Chryseolinea soli: one gene and its partner. The protein of the gene in region 2 binds, or shares a complex with, the protein of the main gene of each other region. Links are inferred from orthologs where the notes say so. Each region holds a gene or a part of one and is shown on either strand. Other genes may lie near its edges.

Region 1 (12,213 bases), 790 kb from region 2 along the record:
GCGTCATTATTTTAGCAACAACATTTTTGCGATGTCGGCGGAGACGTTTTCGCAGTGGCCGGAGCAGCTTGGCTTTGCGGCCATTGGCGATGAAGCGCTCACCCGCAAGTTTGCTGACATTGCCCGCCAGGAATATTTGGCGGTGGGCATCCGTGAAGCTTTGCACCCCATGGCCGACCTGGCCACGGAGCCGCGTTGGCCTCGCGTGAGCGGAACCTTTGGCGAAGACGCCAACCTGTCGGCCAAAATGATCAAGGCCTATGTGCTCGGTTTCCAGGGAGCCACCCTCGACAAGAATGGCGTGGCTTGTATGACGAAACATTTTTCGGGAGGAGGTCCGCAGAAAGAAGGACTTGACCCTCATTTCGAATTCCAAAAAGGACAAGTTTACCCAGGTAATAATTTCAATTATCACCTCATTCCGTTTGAAGCAGCCTTCGCGGCAAAGACAGCGGCCATCATGCCTTATTATGGCGTGCCGACGGATCAGACCAGCGAGAACGTGGCGTTCAGTTTCAACAAGGATATCATCACCAAGTTGCTGCGCGAGAAATACAAATACGACGGTGTGGTTTGCACCGACTGGGGTCTGATCACCGATGCCAAAATGGGCAACGTGGTGTGGCCCGCCCGCGCGTGGGGTGTGGAGAAGTTGAGCGAGAAGGAACGCGTGTTGAAGGTGATAAACGCCGGCGTGGATCAATTTGGTGGTGAGAGTGTGCCGGACTATGTTGTTGCCTTGGTGAAAGAAGGTCAATTAAGTGAGAAGCGTGTGGATGAATCCGTGAGACGGCTGCTCCGTCAGAAGTTTGAATTGGGTTTGTTCGACAACCCGTATGTGGATGTCGACAAAGCTACACAGATCGTGGGCAAGGACGAATTTAAGAAAGCCGGCGAAGCAGCACAGCGCCGTGCCATCACGTTGCTAAAGAACGACGCGAAAACCCTGCCCCTCTCGGGCAAGAAAAAGATCTTTGTTCAAAATATCGACAAGACGGTGGCTGCGCAATACGGTGAAGTGGTCGACACACCGGAGGCGGCCGAGCTGGCCATCATTCGCTTGAAAACACCGTGGGTACCTATTGAAACCGAAAATTTTCTGGCGAAAATGTTCCACCACGGCGACCTGGATTTCAAAGGTAAAGAGAAGGACGACATCCTCAAGTTGCTCAACACTGTGCCCACCATCGTGGACATCTACCTTGACCGGCCGGCCGTGATCCCCGAGATCAGTGCCAAAGCAAAAGCGCTCGTAGCCAACTATGGTGCCAGCGATGCGGCGCTGTTGGATGTGATCTTTGGAAAAGCAAAACCCGAAGGCAAGCTGCCGTTTGAATTGCCCTCGTCGATGGAGGCCGTGCGCAATCAAAAAGAAGATGTGCCGTACGACTCGAAAGATCCGCTTTACAAATTCGGTTTTGGGTTGTCGTATTCGAAATAAGTAAAATCAAAAAATTCATTAAACAGACAGAGACATGATCAATCGCAGAGATTTTTTGAAGGGCTCGGGTGCGTTGGCATTGGGCAGCCTTATGCTTCCGGGAAGTGCCGAAGCGTTTTCTTTCTTGAAGGGAGCGGCTGCCAAACCCATCGGCATCCAGATGTTCACGTTGCTGAGGCTGATGGGCGATGATGTGAAGGGAACCTTCAAGAAGCTTGCCGACATCGGGTTCAAGGACATTGAAACGGCGTTCAGTCCCAAGGGATATTACTACGGCCTGAAGCCGAAGGAACTAAAGACCATGATCGAAGACGCGGGTATGAAATGGCGCAGCCACCACGTGATGGGCGCCCCATTCAAGATGCCTGACGGTCGCGCATTGCCGCCGGAGTATGCGTTCATTGCGTCGCTGCCAAATCTTCGCGACAACTATCAGCAACTGGTAGACGAAGCGGCGGAAGGAGGATTGCCTTATCTCGTATGCGCCAGTGCGCCGGTGGGTACGTTGGATGAGATCAAAGGTTCGATCGATATTTTTAGTAAGACCGGGGAGGCTTGTAAGAAGGCGAAGATCCAGTTTGCTTATCACAATCACGCTACGGAGTTCGATCTCGTGGAGGGAAAGAGGCCTTACGATTTGATCATGTCGCAAACCGACAAAGAGCTGGTGAAGATGGAGCTTGACTTGGCGTGGGCCACGAAGGCGAAGCAGAATCCGGTGGATTTGTTCAAGCAATATCCGGGTCGGTTCCCGTTATGGCATGTGAAGGATATCGGTAGCGATTTGAATACGATCACTGAGATCGGGAATGGTGTGGTGCAGTTCAAGCCCGTGTTTGAGAATGCTAAGCTCTCGGGAATGAAGCATTTCTTTTACGAACAAGATATGGCGCCGTCGATGGAGAGTGTGACGACGAGTTTTGCGAATTTGTCCAAAATCATATAGAACCGCCTCACCTTCGCTAAAGCTTCGGCGAGCAAAGTGAGGCGCAAAGAACGCAAAGTTAAATGCAGAGAAGGGCTTTGCGTTTGACTTTGCGTCTTAGCGCCTTTGTGGTTTAATTTTTTTATAGGGCGTTCGCTACTTTAAATACCCAGGCATACTGACAGGGGTTGGTGGCCGGGTTCAGCGAAGGAGGCGTGATCTTGAGATCGCTTCCGCTGGCGGCTTGCGCTACCTTACCGGAATATCCCAGCAAAGAAACCTTCGCGCTTTTGCTAACGCCTTTCACGGTGAGGGTTTGCTCGGGAAATTTTGTACAGATCACATAGAGATCGTTTCCTTTCCGGGTGTAATACACTTTGGTATCGGCCGTCACCGCAGGAGCCTTATCCCACGAACGCGTGCCATAAATAGCTTCACCATTCACACGAAGCCAACCACCCATGTCGGCCAGGCGTTGTTGCATGATCACGGGAATACGTCCGTCAGCAGTGGGGCCGATGTTCAGGAGCAGATTGCCTCCGCGCGCAACCTTGTCGACCAGGATGTGTACGAGTTTCTCAGACGTCGAATAGTCCGCGAGTTGTTCGTTCCGGTTGTAGCCAAACGATCCGCCAATGCCGCGGCACTCTTCCCAGGGGTGCTCGATCTTTTTTCCAACAGAAGTTTGATCATGCACCAGGTCGTATTCGGTCGTGTAAATGCCGCCGTGTTTGCTCCGCGTTTCTTTTCCCCAGCGATCGTTCACCACCACCGTTTCTTTGACAGGCGATTCGTTGTAGAGCCACGCCAGGAAGGATGTGCTTTTCCAGGTTTCGCTGGGGTGATCCCACTCGCCATCGGTCCACACTACATCGGGTTGGTAGCGGGTCACGAGGTCTTTCATTTGGGGGATCATGTGGTCGTCAACGTATTTGTTTACGTCTGTTTTGTAGAGGGGATTGAACCACTCGTAGAGGGAATAGTAGAAGCCCATGTGCAGACCTTTTGCTTTCACGGCTTTCGAGAGGTCGCCGGCCAGGTCGCGGTGCGGCCCTACGTCAACCGCGTTCCAATTCCAGGATTGGGCGCTGGGCCAAAGCGTGAAGCCTTCGTGGTGTTTGGAGGTGAGCACGACGTAGCGTGCACCGGACTGCTCGAGGATGGTGGCCCAATCGGCAGGCTCGAACATCTCGCACGTAAAACCTTTGACAAAATCCTGGTACTTGAAATCTTTGCCATAGGTGCGGTTGTGAAAATCATTGAACTCTTTGTGCGTCGCTGCGTTGGGATCGAGCAGGCGCCACCAATACCATTCCGCATATTGTTCGTAGACGGCCGATTTGGTGGGTCCCCATGCGGGCACTGAGAACACCCCCCAGTGAATGAAGATGCCGAACTTGGCATCCTGAAACCAGGTGGGCACGGGGCGACTGTCGATGGAATTCCAGTTGGCTTCGTATTGGGCCTGGGCGGTGAGGCCACACGCGAGCAGCCATACAAAAAGAAGAAGCGGTCGTAGCATAGGCGTAGTGTTATGTAGGTCTACGAATCTACCAAATTTCTCAGCGCTACTGTTTATTTCTTATTTAAAAGGTGAGCCGGTACAGAATAAATAAAATAAAAAAAGCCCCACCAATTCTGGCGGGGCCCCTCTTCGTGCAAGCGGAGAGGTAAGATCGTGTGATCAGAATTTTACTTGTGGTGCATCCTGTGCGCTTTGCGAGGCTTCAAATCCTTTGCGGATACTAAAGTCTTCGTCGCCACCAAACCAACCCAGGGCCATTTTTTTCCAGAAGCCGCGGATGAAGGTGTTGTATCCTTTGATGGATTCATTAAAGCGTTGACGCGCCACGTTGATGCGGTTCTCGGTGCCTTCCAATTGAGATTGCAGGTCCTGGAAATTTTCCGTGGAGCGGATCTGCGGATAGGCTTCGAACGCCAGGTTGATAGCGGTGTTGATTTTGCGACCGGCAATCTCCAGGTCTTCCGGAGTTTTTGCGTTCACGATGCCGGCGCGGGCTTGTGTCACCTCTACCAAAATGCCTTTTTCATTTTCGGCTGCACCTTTCACGGTGGCCACCAGGTTGGGCACCAGGTCGGCACGGCGTTGGTAGGCTGCCTGCACATCGCCCCATTGGGCATTTACGTCTTCCTGTAGCTTCACAGCATTGTCATAAACACCGCTGCCCCAGGAAATAAATCCGAAGACTGAAATAACAACCACTCCGATTACAACGAGGGTTATCAATAATCCTTTGCTCATATTGCTTTTTTAGTTTGAAACGAAATTACTGAAAAGGAATCTATTCAAGTTAATAAAATATTTTACGATGCTCATTGCGTAGCGCTTTCCATCATGCGCTCGGCGCTGTCGGCGATGCGCAGTTGTTCAACGAAGCCATCGAGGTCGCCGTTCATGACGGCCGGTAAATTGTGTTGCGTGTAACCGATGCGGTGGTCGGTGACACGGCTCTGTGGATAATTATAGGTACGTATTTTTTCAGAGCGGTCGCCGGTGCGCACGATCGACTTGCGGGTGGCACCGATTTCCGATTGCTGTTTTTCCAATTCGATCTCGTACAATTTTGTCTTCAACATTTGCAGGGCGCGCTCGCGGTTGCCATGTTGTGAGCGTTCGATCTGGCAAGTGATGACGATGCCCGAGGGCTTGTGCGTGAGTTGCACTTTTGTTTCCACTTTGTTCACGTTCTGACCACCCGCTCCGCTGGAGCGCGCGGTTTGATATTCCAGGTCTGCCGGGTTGATCTCGATGGACACATCTTCCACTTCCGGCATCACCACCACAGAAGCGGCCGATGTGTGGACGCGACCCATCTGTTCCGTGGCCGGCACGCGCTGCACCCGGTGAACACCCGATTCAAATTTCAGCAAGCCATAAACGGACTCGCCGCTCACGCTGCAGATCACTTCTTTGTAGCCACCGGCTGTGCCTTCCGTGACATCGAGCACGGACATTTTCAGACCGCGGCGTTCGCAGAAACGCTGGTACATGCGCCAGAGGTCGCCGGCAAAAATAGCCGCTTCGTCGCCACCGGTTCCGGCGCGAATTTCCAGCATCACGTTCTTGTCGTCGTTGGGGTCTTTGGGAATGAGCAATTCCTTGATCTCGCCGTCCAGGTGCTCGATTTTGGGCTCCAGTTCGTCGATCTCCATTTTAGCCAATTCGCGAAGCTCTTCGTCTTTTTCCTTCTGAAGCACCTCTTTGGCCTGCTGCAAATGATTGCGGGCGTCCTTGAATTGATTGTATTTGATGACGATCTTTTCCAGGTCCCGGTATTCCTTGCTGAGCTGAGAGAATTTCTTGATGTCCTTCACGGTCTCCGGCTGTGCCAGCAGTTGGCCCAGCTCCTCAAAACGCAGCTTGATTTCTTCCAGTTTTTCGATCATACCCAATATTGAACCCGCAAAGGTAACAAAAAGAAAGACGTAAAGGGTCCACGGAATATTGTTGTTTCCCGGGAAAACGTAGCCTCTGGGTGGGCGCTAAATATGGGCCTGTGGCTTGGATTTTCATGCCGCCCGTAGGACCTTTGGCCCATGAGAAAAATCGTATTTGCGGGACTTTTTGTCCTGGTGGCCTGTGGCGGGAAACTAACCGACGAACAACGCCGGAAAATGCACGAGGACATGGAGCAGCACCAAATCGTGAAGCTGTCGGATGCTGAGATCATGACCGGTGCGCTGGACCAGGGGCGGGAGATTTTCAAGGCGCTGGAAACCGTGCATTTCGATCCGGCAAAGACCGACTCCGTTGCCCGTCACTACCATGCCCACGCGCGGTGGATCGTGCCTGGTTCGGGCAACGCCATGGAGGTGGAGCGTCAGCTCATCGAGGCCTATGTGATCGGCGCGGAAACGGGCTCGACGCAAGACAACATCCAGAAAATTTACAAGGAGGGCCGGCAGGAAGACTATGACTCCGTGCTGTATTCGCGACCCCTTGTTTCACCGTTGCCCGATGGCGCCGTGAATGTTGACGGCGTTTGGAATATTTACCGGGCCAAGAAGGATGTCATCCTTTCGCTCAGCAAAAAACAGAAGTGACAAACGATTCGATCTGGCGAAGGAATGTGTTCGCCGGTCTCGGTCTTTTTCCTCCTTTTTTTGACGTCTCAAATAACCGGCGTCCTTTTCCGATTCGAAAGAATTTCTCGGCATCTCCCGAAAAATAAATAAGCGGTAGCTCGATGCAGCGCAATGAAGTCTAAATTCACCACCTCAAATGGTCATGCCGTCTATGAAAAAATTCCGTTGCTATCTATGCGTTGCCCTGCTCATGCTTTTCGCCCCGGTGCTACAGGGGCAATCGCGCGATGCGGTGGACACTGCGCTGGTGTCGAAGTTCAGAAAAGAAGGATTGAAGAATTCCAAGGTGATGGAGATCCTGAGCATGCTCACCGACGTGAACGGTCCGCGGCTCACCAACTCGCCCGGTTATAAGAACGCCGCGAACTATGCTAAGTCCGCCTTGGAAAGTTGGGGTGTCGGGAATGTGCACTTCGATTCGTTTGGTCCTTTTGGGCGGGGGTGGTTTATAAAAAAATTCAGCCTGCAGGTTATGGCGCCGGTTTATTTTTCGGTGATTGGCTATCCCAAAGCCTGGTCGCCCGGCGTGAAAGGAACACACAAGACCGAAGCGATCTACCTGGATGTGAAGAGCGAAGAAGACCTCGAAAAATACAAAGGCAAGTTGAAGGGAAAGATCGTGCTCTTCGATTTCCCCATCATGCCCAAGCCCGCTTTCAAACCCGATGCCACGCGACTCACCGACTCCACGTTGTTGAAGATGGCCAACGCCGCGGCATCGAGTCGCTCCGGTGGTTCGCGGAGACGTTTTGCGGCCGGGGCGCCCGAAATGTTGACCTACAAAAAATGGAGGCTCTGTGAAAGTGAAGGAGCGTTGGCTGTGTTGGAAGGCAGTCGCGGAAGTTATGGAACGTTCTATGCCAGCGCGGCGACCGTCCCCACCGATCCCACGGCGTCTGGTGCGCGCATCGGCGCACAAGCCGCCAATGCACCCGAAATCCTTCCACAAATTGTGGTGGCCGCCGAACATTATAATCGACTGGTGCGACAACTTCAACAGGGTTTGACGGTGAAGCTCGAGTTGGCCATGGAAACGGAATTCACGAAAGCCGAAGACGGCTTCAACGTGATTGGCGAAATTCCGGGAACGGATAAAAAAGAAGAAGTGGTGATGTTTGGTGCCCACCTGGACTCGTGGCACAGCGGAACCGGCACGACCGACAATGCCGTGGGCGTGGCCATTTGCATGGAGGCCATGCGTCTTTTGAAGGTCGCCGGCGTGCAGCCCTCCCGTACCATTCGCATCGGCTTGTGGGGTGGCGAGGAACAGGGCTTGCTCGGGTCAACGGCCTATGTAAAGAAGCATCTCGGCGAGCGTGTGGCCGATAGCGTAAAGCTGACCATGGAGGGAGAGAAGTTTTCTGTCTACTTCAACACCGATAATGGCGGCGGCCGGTGGCGGGGTGTATACTTGCAAGGCAACGAAAATGTGCGGCCTGTTTTTCGCGAGTGGTTGAAGCCGTTTGAAAAAGACGGAACGTCCACCCTAAGCCTGAGCAACACCGGCAGCACGGACCACATCCCCTTCGACAACGTGGGGTTGCCGGGATTTCAGTTCATCACCGATCCCATCGAATATTTCGCGCGAAGCTGGCATTCTAGCATGGACATGTACGAACGCGCGGTGGAAGCCGACCTGAAGCAAAATGCCGTCATGCTGGCCACGTTTGCCATTGGGGCCGCAAACCGCGAAGGCCTGATGCCGAGGAAATGAGTAGTTAGTCTTGAGTCCTTAGTCATTCGTATTTTTTTACTCAGGACTAAGGACTCAGGACTACCGACTAAACTCAGCGCTTAGGCACGGCGTGGTAACGGAAGCAGTCCACCAGGTGGTCGTTCACCAACCCGCAGGCTTGCATGTGTGCGTAGATCACGGTGCTGCCCACGAACTTGAATCCTCTTTTGATCAGGTCTTTGCTCAACGCGTCCGACTCCGGGGTGGTGGGTTTAATTTCTTTCAGGGTTTTCAGCTGGTTCACGATAGGCTTGCCGCCCACAAACCCCCAGATGTATTTGTCGAAGGTTCCGAATTCCTTTTGCACTTCCAGGAAACGCTTGGCGTTGTTCACGGCGGCGTATACTTTGAGGCGATTGCGCACGATTCCGGGGTCGAGCAAGAGCTTTTCCAATTTGGCTTCGGTGAAACGGGCCACTTTTTTTGGGTCGAAATTGGCAAAGGCTTTGCGATAGCCTTCACGTTTATTGAGGATGGTAGACCAGCTCAACCCGGCCTGGGCGCCTTCGAGGATGAGGAATTCAAAATGCGTGTTGTCGTCGTGAACGGGGACGCCCCATTCTTTGTCGTGGTATTCGATGTATTTGTCGGAGCCTAACGACCAGGGGCAGCGGAATTTTTCTTGTGTGGCCATGGGTGTTGTTTGGAATAGGGTTAAGTTTGGTGATGGGCCCCTTTCGCTAAAAGCTTCAGCGGGCGCGGAATTTATCCAGTTTAAAAAAATTATCGACTATGAAACATATTGTTGCGCTTCTTTTTATCACCTTCTTATATACGGCCTCGCTCGCGCAAAGTGTCGACTTTGATAAGAAGTTTAAGGAATTGAATATCGAATTGTTGACGCCCACCAAGCCGATCGCCAATTATGTGAAGGCCGTGCGAACCGGCAACCTGCTTTTTATTTCCGGGCAAGGGCCTGCTAAAGCGGATGGCACCTACATGCTGGGCAAGGTGGGGAAGGACCTCACCATCGAACAAGGCTATGCGGCGGCCCGCCAAACGGCGATCGGCGTGCTGTCGACCCTGAAGGCGGAACTTGGCGATTTGAACAAGGTGAAACGCATCGTCAAGGTGAACGGCTGGGTGAATTGCACACCGGAATTTGCAGACCAGCCAAAGGTGGTGAACGGATTTTCCGATCTGATGGTGGCCGTGTTTGGCGAGCAAAAAGGAAAGCATGCCCGTGCTGCCATGGGGGTGAACGCCTTGCCGAACGGCATGGTCATTGAAGTAGAGGTAGTCGTGGAGGTGGAGTAGCGGTCGCCGCAGTCGCCGCAGTACTAATTTTTCATACGCTCATAGACCGTATAATGTGAACCATCCATACCCATGGCTTCATAGACCTTCATAGCCCGGGCGTTAGATTTGTCAACGTACAACCGGAGACCGATAATGCCCGGGTCGGTGCTCAGGATGTTGAGCAGGTTGTCGAACATCAATTTGAACACGCCCTTCTTGCGGTGAGTTTCTTTTACATAGACCGACTGGATCCACCACACCATGCCATTGCGCCAGTCGCTCCACTCGAATGTGATCATGTGGCAGCCGATCACCTCGGCATTTTCTTTTGCCACGAAATAGAAACCTTTGTTGCGATCTGCGAAAAGCGCTTGTAATCCCTTGCGCAGCACGTCGCCGTTGAGCGTCACCCCTTCGGATTCGGAGGCGAGCTTTTGCTGGAAGTCGATCAAGGTATCGATGTCCTGAAGCGTGGCTTTCTGAATGTGGATCATGATGAAGGATTTTGCCGGCTTATGCCAGCGCTTGTTTGATGTCGTTGATCAGGTCTTCCGTTTCTTCGATGCCCACGGAGAGCCGCACCAGGTTGTCGGTGACGCCGATGGCTTTGCGCGTGGCGGCGTCCATCTTGCTGTGCGAAGTTTTGACCGGCGATGTGATGGTAGACTCCACGCCGCCCAGGCTGATGGCCCGCTTGATGAGCTTGAGCTTGCTCATGAAGCGATGCGCGTCGGGGTTCACCTCAAAGGAGAGCATGCCGCCGAAGCCGCCGGGCATTTGCGCTTTGGCCAGGGCATGACCCGGGTGCGAGGCAAGACCTGGGTAATACACTTTACCGATATTCGGATGGGTGGTGAGAAACTCAGCGATGCCCTGCGCATTGAGGTTTTGCTGGCGAACGCGCAACACGATGGTTTTCAGACTTCGTTCCACCAGCCAGCAGGTGTGGGCATCCAGTGAGGCGCCGTAGTTGATGGCGCTCTTCCAGATCTGTTGGGCCAACACTTTGGAGGTGAGCACGGCCCCGCAGCAAATGTCGCTGTGGCCGCCGATGTATTTGGTGCCGCTGTGCGCCACCATGTCGATGCCCAGGTCGATGGGATTTTGGTTGACGGGCGAGGCAAAGGTGTTATCGATCAGGGTGAGGATGCCGTGCTTGCGGGCAATGCCGGCCACGGCCTTGATGTCGGTCAGTGTCAGGGTTGGGTTGGACGGCGTTTCGATGTAGATCAGTTTGGTCTCCGGGCGGATGGCTTTCTCGAAATTTGCCGCCACCTGGCCGTCGACGAGCGTGTATTCCATTCCGTAGCGCGGCAATTCCGTGATCACGGCGTGGAAGGTGCCGCCGTAGAGGTCGTTTTGGAAAATGGCGTGATCACCTTTCTTCATCACGGCGAAGATGGCCGTCATGATGGCCGCCATGCCCGAGCTGAAGATGATGCCGTCTTCGGCGTTTTCGAGTGCCGCCAGCTTCTCGGCCACGTTCTTTTGGTTTGGGGTGTTGAAATAACGCGGGTAAAGCGACGTCGGCACCCCTTCGTAATCGTATGCTGAAGAAGGGTAGACCGGTGTTACCGTGCCATTGAATTGGGGGTCGCCGGGCGATCCCGCGTGAACGCTTTGTGTGAGTTTGGAAGAGCTGTGCATGGTTGTATCGTAGGCGACAAATATAGACCGGAGCAGGGGAGCAAAAAATCCCGTTAAAAAAAAATCCCTATTTTCAGGCGTAATTTTAAACCTTAACCCTAACCCTTACCTCAATTTTTTATGGCAGACGAATTTAAACCCAATGTGGGCAGCGGTATTTCACAAAGTGACGCCGAGGCCATGATCAAAAAGTATGACGACCAACTCCGCGCCGACAAGGGCAAGGACACCAAGTCGATTTTTTTCGGAAAGGATGCAATAAACGAAATCCTTAATCAGGCAGGTGATGCGTGCACGGGCATCAGTTTTTTCCTGGCGCTGAAGCACAGTGACTTCGCAGGGAAAGATGTTGTAGACCTCGTCATGGTCGGCACAACGGAAGACGGCACGTTGCTTTGGAAGGAAAGTACGTTGCTGCAAGATGGCGCCTATGACTCCGGCGCTCCTTGCCCCCCTTATTGCCCTAAAAATATATGACGATTGAAAAATTCATGACCATCCTACAAGGCATCCTCGTGCTGACGGGGGTGATCGTAGTGTTCTCTTTTTTATTTTTTAAAAGGAGAACACTACAAATAAAACTTTTAGGAGCTCATTTTCTAGCCCCAATTCTGGTTTACTACAGTCTTGGGGTATTCGACTTGAGGGGGATGCAGGTAAATGTTCCGCACAATGTCGAACTCTTGTTCTCTTTTCTTACCATTACAGCCATTTATTATATTCAATTTCAGAAGCGCTACTCGCGACTTTTCTTAACGCTTGGCGTCTTTTTTATCATCTTTTGGTTTACTAATATTCTCTTCATTCAGAAGATGTTTTTCAATTCCTTCACGGCATCGTTCCTGAATTTTATCATCATGGCCTATTGCGTCACTTACTTCTATAGGCTACTGATTGATTTACCTGCACAGCATTTGCAACAAGTGCCCATGTTCTGGATCAGTACGGGGTTTCTGGTGCAGGGAGCCGGAGCATTTTTCCTGTATCTTTTTACGGACTATCTCACCAAGTTTTTCTTCAACGATGTGCTTATTTATTGGACCATTCACAACCTGATGGGTATTTTTCAACTCATCCTGGTAATTATTGGTGTATCCATAGACCTAAGAAATACCATCC
Region 2 (12,120 bases):
TTGTTCGATGCCTCGGTGAACGCGCCCTGGTCCCAAAACGCCACGGGAACCTGCACCGACGACGTGGTCTGCACGCGCAGGTAGAACGAGCGTTTTTCATGTACGGGCACCTTCACGGTGAAGACCGGGTGGCGATAGGACGTGACGGGAAAGAAATCGCCCGCGGTGCGCTGTGTCCATGCGCCGGAAGAATCGGTTTGTGAAAAGAGGTCGACGCGGTCCAGCGGCGAGTAGTTTACTTCGACGAGCCAGTTCTCGGCCTTCGACACATTTTCAACGTCCATCCTAAACCAATACACGGCACGATCGAACCCGAATCCCGGCGACTCATTTCCGGCCACGGGCTGCAAGGTTTTGGTTTCGATGTCCCCGAGCGTGAGCTGGCCCGTTTCGTCGCGCCAGTAGACCATGTTGCTTTTCACCGGCACGTGTCCTCCTTCGGTCAACAGCAACGCTTGTGACATTCCGGAGAATGTCACGATGAGAAAACCGGGAACCAGGAGTATGCGTCGCAGCATGCGCGTGCGGGTTTTTATTGTTTCAGGGACTGTGCAAATTCTTTTGCAAAATAGGTCAGGATCACATCGGCACCGGCGCGCTTAATGCTCAGCAGGGTTTCCTTCATCACCCGTTCTCCATCCAACCATCCCTTCTGTGCTGCGGCCTTCACCATGCTGTATTCACCGCTCACGTTGTAGGCGGTGATGGGCAAAGCCGTGTTATCTCTTAATAGTCTGATAATATCCAGGTAGGCCAGGGCCGGCTTCACCATCAAAAAGTCGGCGCCTTCGTCTTCGTCCAGGCGGGCTTCGATGAGGGCTTCGCGGCGGTTGGCGGGGTTCATCTGGTATGTTTTTTTGTCGCCGAACTTGGGCGCAGAGTCCAGTGCGTCGCGAAAGGGATTGTAGAATCCGCTGGCATATTTTGCCGTGTAGCTCATGATGGACACATCGGTATAGCCGTTTTTGTCCAACAGGTTCCGGATGTAGCCCACGCGTCCATCCATCATATCGGAGGGCCCCAAAATGTCGATGCCCGTGTCGGCTTGGGCCAGGGCCATCTTGCCCAGGATGTCGAGGGTTTCGTCGTTCAGGATCTTGCCATCGCGCACCAGGCCATCGTGGCCGTCGGAGCTATAGGGATCCATGGCCACATCGGTCATGATGCAGGCTTCGGGGAAATGTTTTTTTATTCCGCGGAGGGCTTTCAGATAAAAGAAATCAGGGTCATAACTTCGGGTGGCCTCCTTGTCTTTCCACTGGTCTTCCACAGCAGGAAAAACATCGAAGGCACGTATACCAATCTTCAAACATTCCTCTATTTCTTTCAACATTAAATCGACAGACCGCCTGAAAATGCCGGGCATGGAGGCCACTTCGGTCTTTTGATTTTTGCCGTCCAACAGGAAAAGCGGGAAAATGAGGTCGTCGGTGGTGACGCGCGTTTCTTCTACCAAGCTGCGCACGGCTTCACTTTTCCGGTTTCGCCTCGGCCGCCGGTGAAAGGTAAACTCTTGTGACATAGGACACTTTTGTTAAAAACCCCCCAAGTTAATGCTTCCGGTAAACCAAAAAAATATTGATCTTGATGGGCACTCCAATGCTTTAACGGATAAAAATAATGAAATCGTTTCCATTCGCGATCGCCTTTTTTCTGGTAACCCTGCTCTCTTGTGCCACAAAAGAGAAAACGGAATCCCCCATCGCCACCGCGCTGGACGACCATTTCCGCGCCGAATTTCCGGACCAGGAGCCCGGCGCCGCTGTCCTGGTGATGAAGGGCGACAGCATCGTGTTTGCCAAAGGCTATGGCCTGGCCGACCTGAAGACCAAAGCGCCCATCACGACCAAAACGCTGTTCAATCTCGGCTCCGTCTCCAAAACGTTCGTGGCAAGCGCCATCCTAATCCTACAGGAGCGGGGAAAATTGTCTGTGGAAGACAGCCTCCTCAAGTATTTTCCAGCATTTAAAAGCAAGGACATCGCCCGCCGGGTAAAGATCAAACACCTGCTCACGCATACTTCGGGTTTGGCCGACAACCGCCGGGTGAATAGCGATACCGTATTTTACCTCACGGCCAAGGACGCCGAAAATTGGTATCCCGAAACCCAGCTCGATTCCCTGTCGTTTGCGCCGGGTTCCCAATTCGAATACTCCAACCCAGCCTATAATGGTCTGGCGCTTATCGTGGAACAAGTGAGCGGGCAGAAATGGCAGACGTTTGTGAAGGAAAATATTTTTGACCCCGCGGGCATGACCACCAGCACCATCACGGACGGTCCGCATCCGGAACAAGGCGTCTCGCACGGCTACGTGCTCCACCACGGACAATGGATCGAAGATGATTATGGGGAAGAACCTACTTTCCCGGCGGCGGGCAACGGTGGCGTGTGGAGTTCTGTGGAGGAGTTGATGCGCTATGAGCAAGCCTTTCAGCAAGCAAAATTTCTGAAGGCAGAAACCATCCGGGAGGCGCGAACCATCCAAACCTACCCGCAGTGGACCAGTGCGAACAAACCGTTTGTCGGCTGGCCGTGGTTTATCACGCAACAAGATAGCGTCACGTTGATCGGCCACCCGGGAAGCCAAGGCGGTTTTCTCACGAACTACGTGACGGTGCCGGAGAAAAAAATATTTTTCGTCATCCTCTGCAATGCCCCGCGCGAAGCGTATGAGATGGAGACGACCACCTCGTTCATATTGCAAGAGCTGAAGAAACGGAATTGGCTCGAGTAAAAGATCACGGAAACTTACGACTATCTTTTTTCACGGTCTTCCGTTACATACATTCATGACTGCGGAACTCCAAATTGAAAACACGGTCCCAGCCGACCTGGGATTCGTCTATACGCTGTTCGATCACTCCATTGACTACCAGGAGAAAAAAGGTGCGCCGGTTTGGAGAGGTTACGACAAGGGTGCTTTAGTGAAAGACGTCAAAGACGGGAATCAATACAAGATCGTGATCCAGTCGCAGATCGCCATCGTCTTTAGCGTTTGCTATACCGATGCCGTGATCTGGAGGGAAATGGAGAATGGCACGTCCATGTATCTCCACAGAATTGTGGTGAACCCTGCTTTTAAAGGTCAAAAGTTATTTGGGAAAATTTTAGCGTGGGCCGTAAATCACGCCCGGCAAAAAGGACTTGCCACCGTTCGGATGGATACGTGGGATAACAATCCTTCCCTGATCGATTACTACAAAAGTTTTGGATTTACATTTATCGGTCACTATGTGACGCCGGACACTCCGGAATTGCCGGCCCATAACCGAAAGTTGCCGATCGTGCTGCTGGAGATGAAACTGTAGCGGCACCGTTGGCCGATCCCTACAATACATTTTGTTCTAAGGACACCGGGTGATCTCAATCGGGAAGGATCTATTTCTGATACCGGTCAATGATGTGCTGGCTGATCACTTTGTAAAGCTCTGCCACTTCTTCATCTTCTGCCGTCAAAAATTCCAGGTGTTGATCGAGTGTTTCGAAATCGCCGCGCCGGGCGGGACCCGTCTGCGCATTTTCGGGACCGATGGTGAGACTCTTGTTGAGCGTTTCGGAGATGAGGGGTTTCAGCCAGTCGAAGCTCAGGCTGTTGTCTTTCATGATCTCTTGCGAAAGCAACAACATGTGGTTGGTGAAATTCGAAGCAAACACCGCCGCCACGTGCAGGGCCTTGCGCTCCTGTGAGGTGATCTTGAACACCTGCTTGCTCACACTCTTGGCCATGGCCGTCAGCACTTTCTCGGTGTCGCTGCTTTCACTCTCAACAAAAAAAGGAACAGCCGCCAGATCGATCTTTCGCGATTTGCTAAACGTTTGCAACGGATAAAAAACTCCCGTGCGTGAAGTCGCCGCATAGCCCAACACGCTCAACGGCTGCGCGCCCGACGTATGGACCAGGATGGAGTCTTCCGGCAACACGATCTCTTTTGCAATATCGGGAATGGCATCGTCGGTGGCAGCAATAACAAAGATCTTGGAAGCGCTTGTCGAAAAGTCAAGCGAAGCTTTCACTTCTGCTTCATACAGACGTTCGACGAGCTGCCCCGCGTGCGAAGGATTGGGACTATACACTTCCTTCACAGCAAACCCGGCGTTGTCCAACGCCGGAGCAAGGTGCCAGGCCAGGTTGCCCGAACCAATAAAAGACACGGAAGCCGGTTTTGTCATCATCCAAAAATATCAACCTAAAACACCTTTTACAATTCTTTCCTTCCCGAAGATATCCTTTATGATCACCACCTCCTTGAATCCCGCATTCTGGAAGACCTCTGCCACACCTTCGCCAAACCGCTCATTGATCTCCACCGCGAGCAACCCAGACCGGCGAAGGGCGCGCGAAGCCTGTTTTGCGATCGCCTTATAAAAGATCAACGGATCATCCTCGGGCACAAAAAGCGCCAACGCCGGCTCAAAATCCGTCACATTCCTTCGCATATCCACCCTCTCACTCCAAGGAATATACGGCGGATTGCTCACGATCACATCCAGACCTTCCCAAGGCAACGCCTCTTTCAATATATCGAGTTGTACAATTTCAACCTTGGCATTCCACAAAGAAGCGTTCTCCCTGGCCACCGCCACCGCCACATCACTAACATCCACCGCAAAAACCTCCGCCCCCACCAACTCCAAAAACAAAGTAACCGGAATACACCCCGTACCCGTCCCGATATCCAACACCCGAACAGCCCCACCCCCAACTACTGACCCCTGGCTCCTGACTACCGAATGCTGACTCCTGGCTCCTGGCTCCTGGCTTCTGGCTCCTGACTCGACCACCTCCCGCACCAACTCCTCCGTCTCCGGTCTCGGAATAAGCACCCCCGGCCTCACCCTAAACCTTCTCCCATAAAACTCCGCTTCCCCCAACACATATTGCAAGGGTTCGCCGGTATTGAGCCGGTTTAGGATGACGTTCATTTCTTCTTCCGCCTCCGGCGAAACGGTCACGGGTTTCTCCGCCAACACATCGGTTCTGGAAATTGAAAAAAGATGTTCCAGCACAATGTAGGCCATGGCATTGACCTCATCCGCATCCTCGGAACGGATGCGGCTCACGAAATACCGGAACAACGCTTTGGAATTCTTCATCGCTTGGCAATCTTTGCAAGTATAAGCCAATGACCAAACACGACCATCATACCGACGAGCTTTTTATGCGCCGTGCACTCGAGCTGGCTACACTGGGTCGTGGACAAGTGAGCCCCAACCCGCTGGTAGGTTGTGTCATCGTGCACGACGGCAAGATCATTGGCGAAGGCTGGCACAAAAAATACGGCGAAGCCCACGCCGAAGTGAATGCGGTGAACAGCGTGGATAATCCGGCGCTGCTCGCGGAGAGCACGGTGTATGTGAACCTCGAACCTTGCTCGCATTTTGGCAAAACGCCGCCGTGTGCCGACATGCTCATCGCCCATCGCGTAAAAAAAGTAGTGGTGGCCAACCTCGACTCCAACCCGCTCGTCTCGGGTGCGGGCATCAAAAAGTTACGCGCCGCCGGCATCGAGGTGATCACGGGCATCCTGGACAAAGAAGGACACACGCTCAACGAAGCGTTCTTCACCTACATCACGCAGCAACGCCCCTTCATTGTGCTGAAGTGGGCCGAGACAGCCGATGGGTTTATCGCGCGCGAAAATTATGATTCGAAGTGGATCAGTCACGAGTTGTCAAGACAAGTAGTGCATCAATGGCGTGCGGGGTTGGATGCGATCCTGGTGGGGTCGCGCACGGTCGCCCACGACAATCCCCAATTGACGGTGCGCGACTGGAGCGGGCGCAATCCCATTCGTGTGGTCATCGATCGTTTCTTGCGGCTTGATAAAAAATTGCACGTGTTCGATGGATCGCAAAAAACGCTGCGCTACAATGTGCTGAAACACGAAGAGCATCCCGGACTTTCTTATGTGCGTTTGGATGAAAATGATTTTCTGCAGCAACTCATAAAAGATCTACACAAACAAAAGATTCAATCCGTGCTCGTGGAAGGTGGCGCGCATACGTTGCAGCATTTCATTAACACGGGAATGTGGGATGAAGCGCGCATATTTCAATCACCGCGTTGTTTTGAGAAGGGCATTGCTGCACCCATTATCCGCGGCAGGTTAACTGCACAGCATATGTTGGCGGAAGATACGCTGAAGATCTTGCGGCCTTTAGCGGCATCTCCAAAGAAAGTCCAATAGCAAAGGATTAGGATGGCCGGGTGCCGAGTCCAGCGAAGGCTGGAACAAGGTGCCGTTAAAAAAACGATGGCCTTTCAACTCGACGGCGCGCGCTTCGCCTTGTGGAGATAGCGCGGTGAATACAAAAGGCGCCTTGTTGATCTGATACTGAAATTTGGGATTTACACCATAGCTGCAAAAGAAATGTCCCGTCAGCGTTTCGGTGTGAAGCACTTTGAAGAGCCACGATTCGCGGTCGGTGATGCGCACTTCTTCGGTCAATCCTTTCAAAGAGCAACTCATTTTAGAGACCACAAGGCGTTTGCCCTGCGGGTCACTTTCTTCATGAGACGCCGTTTCCATCTTCAGCACGTTACGGGCATATTCGATGACCATGTATTGAAACCCGCCACAAAAGCCCAGCAAGGGAAAATCATTTTCGCGGGCCCAGCGAATGGTGTTGTACACGGCTTCGTCGTTGTCGTAGGGTGAGCCAGGCGCGATGAGGACGCCATGAAATTTATTTTCGTGAAAAGTGGTTTCATCCAGGAAGGCCGTGGGGGTCCACACCGCTTCCAGCATAAAGTCCAGGAAGGGACGGCAATGATCGATCGCTTCCTGGAGGGCCCGGAGGGTCGGGATCTTTTTGCTAAAGTCGCCAACCAAGGCGAGGCGAATGCGTTTCATAAAAGTGACGTTTCGAATAACGGAAATAAAACCAAAAGATACTATGCAAAAAGTCAACATTCAGGAGAAGCTGGCCTCGTTTTCGGACTATTGGAACCCGCGCATCGTGGGTGAACTGAACGGACAGCACGTAAAGGCCACGAAATTAAAGGGTGAATTTATCTGGCATCACCACGACCACGAAGACGAACTGTTCCTGGTGATCAAAGGAAAATTAAAAATGGAATTCCGCGAAAAAACCGTGGAAGTGAACCCCGGAGAGTTTATCATTGTACCCCGCGGGGTAGAGCACAAGCCCGTGGCCGACGAGGAAGTGGAATTGCTGCTCTTCGAACCCGCCTCCACCCTCAACACCGGCAACGTGGAAAATGAACGAACCCGGAAAGCGCTGGAGAAAATATAATTTGTAAGAACATCATGGCCGAAGAACTGATCATCGCTCCCACCACCAACAAAGCCGAGCGCTACGCCACCTTGATTCCCCAGATCGAATCGTTGGTGACGGGCGAGCCCGACCTGGTGGCAAACCTTTCTAACATTGCCGCCGCCCTGCGACAGACCCTCAACTTCTTTTGGGTGGGATTCTACCTGGTGAAGAACGATCAACTGGTGCTGGGGCCCTTCCAGGGACCGATTGCCTGCACGCGCATCAACTTCGGCAAGGGCGTCTGCGGCACATCGTGGAAAGAAAAGAAGACCATCCTCGTGCCCGACGTCGAAGCGTTCCCCGGTCACATTGCCTGCAGCTCGGCTTCAAAGTCGGAGATCGTGCTGCCCGCTTTTAAAAACGGTGACGTCGCCCTGGTGCTGGACGTCGACAGCGATGTGCTCAACGACTTCGACGACACCGACCAACGCGAGCTCGAAAAGGTGATGCGCATCATCGAAAACCTGCTCTGATCTTAAACCAAAACTTTGGCTTACCTTCGCTGCATGACCCGGGAAGAGTGCATTTTATTTTATGAGAAACGCGTCGCCACCTTCAAAGCTTCGCTGGCAGAACAGAAAAAGAACATAAACCTCATCTCCAACCTGAGGCTTCTCACCGCGGTAGGTTTTTTAGGCGCACTATACTTCGGCTTCTCGACAACTTATTTTTTTTATGCAGCGTTCGTCCTGCTCGTCCTATTCGTCGTGCTCGTGCAACGGCACGCAAAGCTCTATGCCGAGAAAGTACACACCGAAAACTTGCTCAACATCAACCTCGCCGAAGGCCGTGCCTTGACGGGCGACATCTCCGGCTTTGCGCCGGGCATTGAATTTATCGACGGACATCATCCCTATTCGCACGATCTCGATATTTTCGGAGAAGGTTCGCTCTTCCAGGCCGTAAACCGATGCAACACGCTGGACGGCAAAAAACAGATGGCCCTTCGCCTGTCCACACCGCTCGCATCGGCCGAGGACATCGCGGCGCACCAGCAAGCCGTGCGTGAGCTGGCGGGAAACACCAACTTCCGGCAACACTTTCAAGCCGCCGGAAAGGAGATCGACGAGCAGGCGCGCGACCGCGCCGAACTGTTGGAATGGCTTCGGCAACCTTCTTTTCTGTTTGACAAATCCTTCTTCGGAGTTTTGTTAGTGGTGGTTCCGGCGATCACGGTGGGCGCTATTCTTGGCGCATTCTTTTTTCCCGTCTTAAAGACGATCGCCATCGTGCTCTCGCTCTCGCAGTGGGCATTCTTGGGTCTGTACATCAAGCGCGTCAATGTTTTTCACGACTACATCAGCCGCAAAAAAAACATTCTCGAAAAATATGCACACCTGCTCCACTATCTGCAACCCGAGAAATTCGACTCCCCCTTGCTGCAAAATCTTTCCGCGCAGGCGAAAGATGCCGACGTGAAAGTAAAAGCGCTGGCCGGACTGGTCAGCTCCCTCAACGCACGACTGAACGCCATGACCAACCTGCTGGTGAACAGCACGCTGCTCTACGACCTGCAATTTGTTTACCGGCTCGAAAAGTGGAAAGCCGACAATGCCTCGAACCTGAAAATGTGGCTGGACGTGATCTGTGAAACGGAAATGTTGTGCAGCATGGGTACGTTTGCATTCAATCATCCGTCCTTTACATATCCTGCGATCCACACGCAGTTGTCCATCGAGACAGAGCGTATGGGCCATCCGTTGATCCCGGAAAGCGAATGCGTTCCCAACAGCGTCACCCTCGGGCAAGGACCGTCGGTGCTCATCATCACGGGCGCGAACATGGCGGGGAAGAGCACGTTTCTTCGCACCATCGGCGTCAACCTTGTGCTGGCGCTAAGTGGAGGACCGGTTTGCGCCACCACTTTCCGCTGCCCCGTCATCGGCCTGCGATCGGGCATGCGCACAGCCGATTCGTTGAAAGACCATCAATCCTATTTCTACGCCGAACTCAACCGTCTCAAAACCATCATGGACGAACTGCGCAGCGACAAGCCGCTCTTCATTTTGCTGGACGAGATCCTGAAAGGCACCAACTCCACCGACAAACAAGCCGGCTCCATCGCCCTGGTAAAACAACTCATCCCCCACCCCTGCCTCGCGCTAATCGCCACACATGACCTTGCCCTCGGAGAACTGGAAACCGAATACCCCACCCACGTAAAAAACTTCTGCTTCGAAGCCACCATCGAAAACGACCAGCTTTCCTTCGACTACAAACTAAAGCCAGGCCTCGCCCAAAAAATGAACGCCACGTTCCTCATGAAAAAGATGGGCATCATCCCAAAAGACTAGTCTCCTTTCGCTCATTTTTCACGATCCATTGCCCGCGAGCTCTTTTTCTTATCTACACCTTCCGCGGTGTTGTCTTGCCAATGCCACGCCTGGTCTACTTTGACAAATCCCACCCCACAAAAACCCTTTTTCAAACCGTTCTTAGCACAAGAATTCAAACAAAAAATGCTATGAAGATTGGAAGCGTGACAGGATGGGCTGGCCTTTTTATAACAGTGCTTTTCATATCGTGTCAGGATAACGACAACAGCCAGCCTACGGGTTTCGACGTGGCGGCGTCAACGGGGGCAGAAGATGCCGGCACACAGTCGGCCACCCTAAAGCTAAACAAAGCTGCCAGCAGTGATGTCACGGTGGCCTTTGCCCTGAAAGGAACGGCCGCCCTCAACGGCGATTATACCTTGCTCACGCCCTCACCCCTCACGGTGAAAGCGGGTTCGTCCGTGGCACAAATCGATTTCAAGATCATCGACGATTCCGTCATCGAAGCCACCGATAAAAAGCTCACCTTCGAGATCACGAGCGTAACGGGTCAAACCCTCGACACCAACTCCGACCGTCTTTCTTATACCTACACCATCACCGACAACGACAAGATCCCCACCGATGGCATGCAGGTGGACCTTACGTGGGATCTGGGTGAAGGGGTAGACATCGACGCCGCTAATCTCGACCTGTACCTTGTCTACAACGTGGTCGTAGAAAACAACCAAGTGACCTCGCTTGACGTCAACCAGGATGTTTACAGCGAAAAAACTTCGGGGTTCGAAAGTTATGTGATCGGCTCGGCGGTGAAAGATACAGAGTATTATGTGGCGGCCGTATACCACGAGGGCAACGTGGCCGTGCCATTCACCTTGGGGTTTAGCACCACGGCAAATGGTACCAAACAAAGCACAGGGTCTTTCACGACCAGCGACGTGGGGTCAGCCTTGTTTTATGGGCCGATTCAAAAATCAGGAAATACGTTTAGCCGGTTGGCTGCTCCGCAGCTGGTGAAATACAAATTGAATGCGAAAGTGTTGAATGGGTTGTGACCTCGGATGAATTTTTACCCGCTTTCGCTAAAGCTCCCGCCTTCGCTAACGCTACGTCGGGCAAGTCAGCGGGCACAGAAGAGCAGAGGCGCAAAGGACGCAAAGTTGACGCAGAGGGGTTACTTTGTTGATTTTGTGACCTCTGTTTTTTTATTGACCTACATCGTTAACAGATCTCTCCACCGATCACCCTCGGCAACGGCCTTTATCTCCACGTTCCGGTTGATCAACAGCTTTGTCATGTAATCTGTCAAAAACAATTTGTCTGCTATTCTGCCTAACATGCCAAGCGGCGATTCATATTCAAACACATCGGTCATGAGCGTGCCTGCGCCGGAGGCTTCGAAGAGGTGGGTGTGTTTCATGGAGGCAAAGGCGCCTTTCAGCATCGTGTCCACAAAAGAACGCGGACGATCCATCGCGATGATCTTCACGGTTAGTCGCTGAAAAAATCCGAGATGTTTGGCGCGCCACGTGATGGAATCATTCAACTCCACCAATCCTGCCATCTTACCCGCGACCGCTTCTTCATGCGTGCCCTGAGTAGAAAGCTTGTGCAATTCGACGCTCCGCGACAGATCAAAAACCCTGTCAACAGGCGCCTCAATGAAAGTCTCCAGGCGAATAATGTTCATTTGCTCTTAGGCCGTACCAAAGCGGGGCCTACAGAATTATCAAAAATTTTCTTTTGCGCCAACTTCGAAGGAGGGTGGTTCAAAAAAGAATCACCCGCCAACCTCAACCCTATACAGCGCCGCCAACTTCTCCACCGCATAGTCAATCTCCTCCACCGTATTATACTTACTAAACGAAAACCGAACCGCCCCACGCTTCGACCCCGGATACAACGCCCCCAACACATGCGACCCCGTAACGGCCCCGCTGGAGCACGCACTCCCGCCCGATGCCGACACACCTTGCAAATCCAGGTTGAACAAGATCAACCCATTGTCTTCCGACTCCGGCAAACAAACATTCAACACGGTGTACAAGCTCTTGTCCAGGTTCGCAGAGTCCCCATGAAAATCCACGCCGGGAAGATTCTGCTTCAATTTTTCGATCATCCTTCCCTTCAATTGCTTGATGTGCCGCATATGCTCATCCATATCCTGGTAGGCGATCTCCAGCGCTTTGGCAAGCCCGATGATGCCATACACATTTTCCGTTCCACCGCGCATGCTGCGTTCCTGGCCGCCGCCATACACAAAGGGCTGCAATTTTTTATCCTTACGAATGAACATAAAGCCCACGCCTTTCGGACCATGAAACTTATGTGCCGCAGCAGCCATGCCGTGCACTTTGATCTCGCTCAGGTTGTGCCGATAGTGTCCCACCGTTTGCACGGTGTCCGAATGAAAATACGCACCATACTGATCGCACAATTCACCCACGCGCTGAATGTTCATCACGTTGCCCACTTCATTGTTGGCATGCATCAGCGACACCAGTGCCTTCGGATTTTCTCTCAGCAAGATGTCCAGGTGATCCATATCCACGTGTCCCTTT

What was found.
Region 1: the proteins of prmC (region 2) and prfA are in contact, whole or in part, in a crystal structure (PDB 2B3T), measured with the Escherichia coli proteins. The link is inferred for Chryseolinea soli from one-to-one orthologs.

The regions. Positions count from the first base shown.
Region 1 is NZ_CP032382.1:1,832,567-1,844,779, reverse strand. Bases 3,738-6,619 are described here. They hold prfA (peptide chain release factor 1), read right to left. Parts: upstream 5,775-6,619; coding sequence 4,701-5,774; downstream 3,738-4,700. Other genes in these bases: D4L85_RS07925 (hypothetical protein), read left to right, coding at 5,925-6,431; D4L85_RS07935 (LemA family protein), read right to left, coding at 4,051-4,629; D4L85_RS07940 (alpha-L-fucosidase), read right to left, coding at 3,738-3,888. Also shown: D4L85_RS07950 (glycoside hydrolase family 3 protein), read left to right, coding at 1-1,441; D4L85_RS07945 (sugar phosphate isomerase/epimerase family protein), read left to right, coding at 1,476-2,387; more of D4L85_RS07940, read right to left, coding at 2,509-3,737; D4L85_RS07920 (M20/M25/M40 family metallo-hydrolase), read left to right, coding at 6,625-8,187; D4L85_RS07915 (DNA-3-methyladenine glycosylase I), read right to left, coding at 8,261-8,842; D4L85_RS07910 (RidA family protein), read left to right, coding at 8,941-9,465; D4L85_RS07905 (GNAT family N-acetyltransferase), read right to left, coding at 9,489-9,941; D4L85_RS07900 (trans-sulfuration enzyme family protein), read right to left, coding at 9,961-11,094; D4L85_RS07895 (hypothetical protein), read left to right, coding at 11,215-11,571; D4L85_RS07890 (hypothetical protein), read left to right, coding at 11,568-12,213. UniProt on the Escherichia coli protein: Peptide chain release factor 1 directs the termination of translation in response to the peptide chain termination codons UAG and UAA.
Region 2 is NZ_CP032382.1:2,623,062-2,635,181, reverse strand. What follows is about bases 3,141-5,929. They hold prmC (peptide chain release factor N(5)-glutamine methyltransferase), read right to left. Parts: upstream 5,097-5,929; coding sequence 4,185-5,096; downstream 3,141-4,184. Other genes in these bases: ribD (bifunctional diaminohydroxyphosphoribosylaminopyrimidine deaminase/5-amino-6-(5-phosphoribosylamino)uracil reductase RibD), read left to right, coding at 5,126-5,929; D4L85_RS11405 (Rossmann-like and DUF2520 domain-containing protein), read right to left, coding at 3,381-4,154; D4L85_RS11410 (GNAT family N-acetyltransferase), read left to right, coding at 3,141-3,310. In the rest of the region: D4L85_RS11425 (sensor histidine kinase), read right to left, coding at 1-518; hemB (porphobilinogen synthase), read right to left, coding at 533-1,522; D4L85_RS11415 (serine hydrolase domain-containing protein), read left to right, coding at 1,621-2,736; more of D4L85_RS11410, read left to right, coding at 2,792-3,140; more of ribD, read left to right, coding at 5,930-6,190; D4L85_RS11390 (glutamine amidotransferase-related protein), read right to left, coding at 6,161-6,856; D4L85_RS11385 (cupin domain-containing protein), read left to right, coding at 6,900-7,259; D4L85_RS11380 (GAF domain-containing protein), read left to right, coding at 7,274-7,756; D4L85_RS11375 (MutS-related protein), read left to right, coding at 7,790-9,577; D4L85_RS11370 (Calx-beta domain-containing protein), read left to right, coding at 9,748-10,614; D4L85_RS11365 (SRPBCC family protein), read right to left, coding at 10,773-11,249; D4L85_RS11360 (cysteine desulfurase family protein), read right to left, coding at 11,340-12,120. UniProt on the Escherichia coli protein: Methylates the class 1 translation termination release factors RF1/PrfA and RF2/PrfB on the glutamine residue of the universally conserved GGQ motif, i.e. on 'Gln-235' in RF1 and on 'Gln-252' in RF2.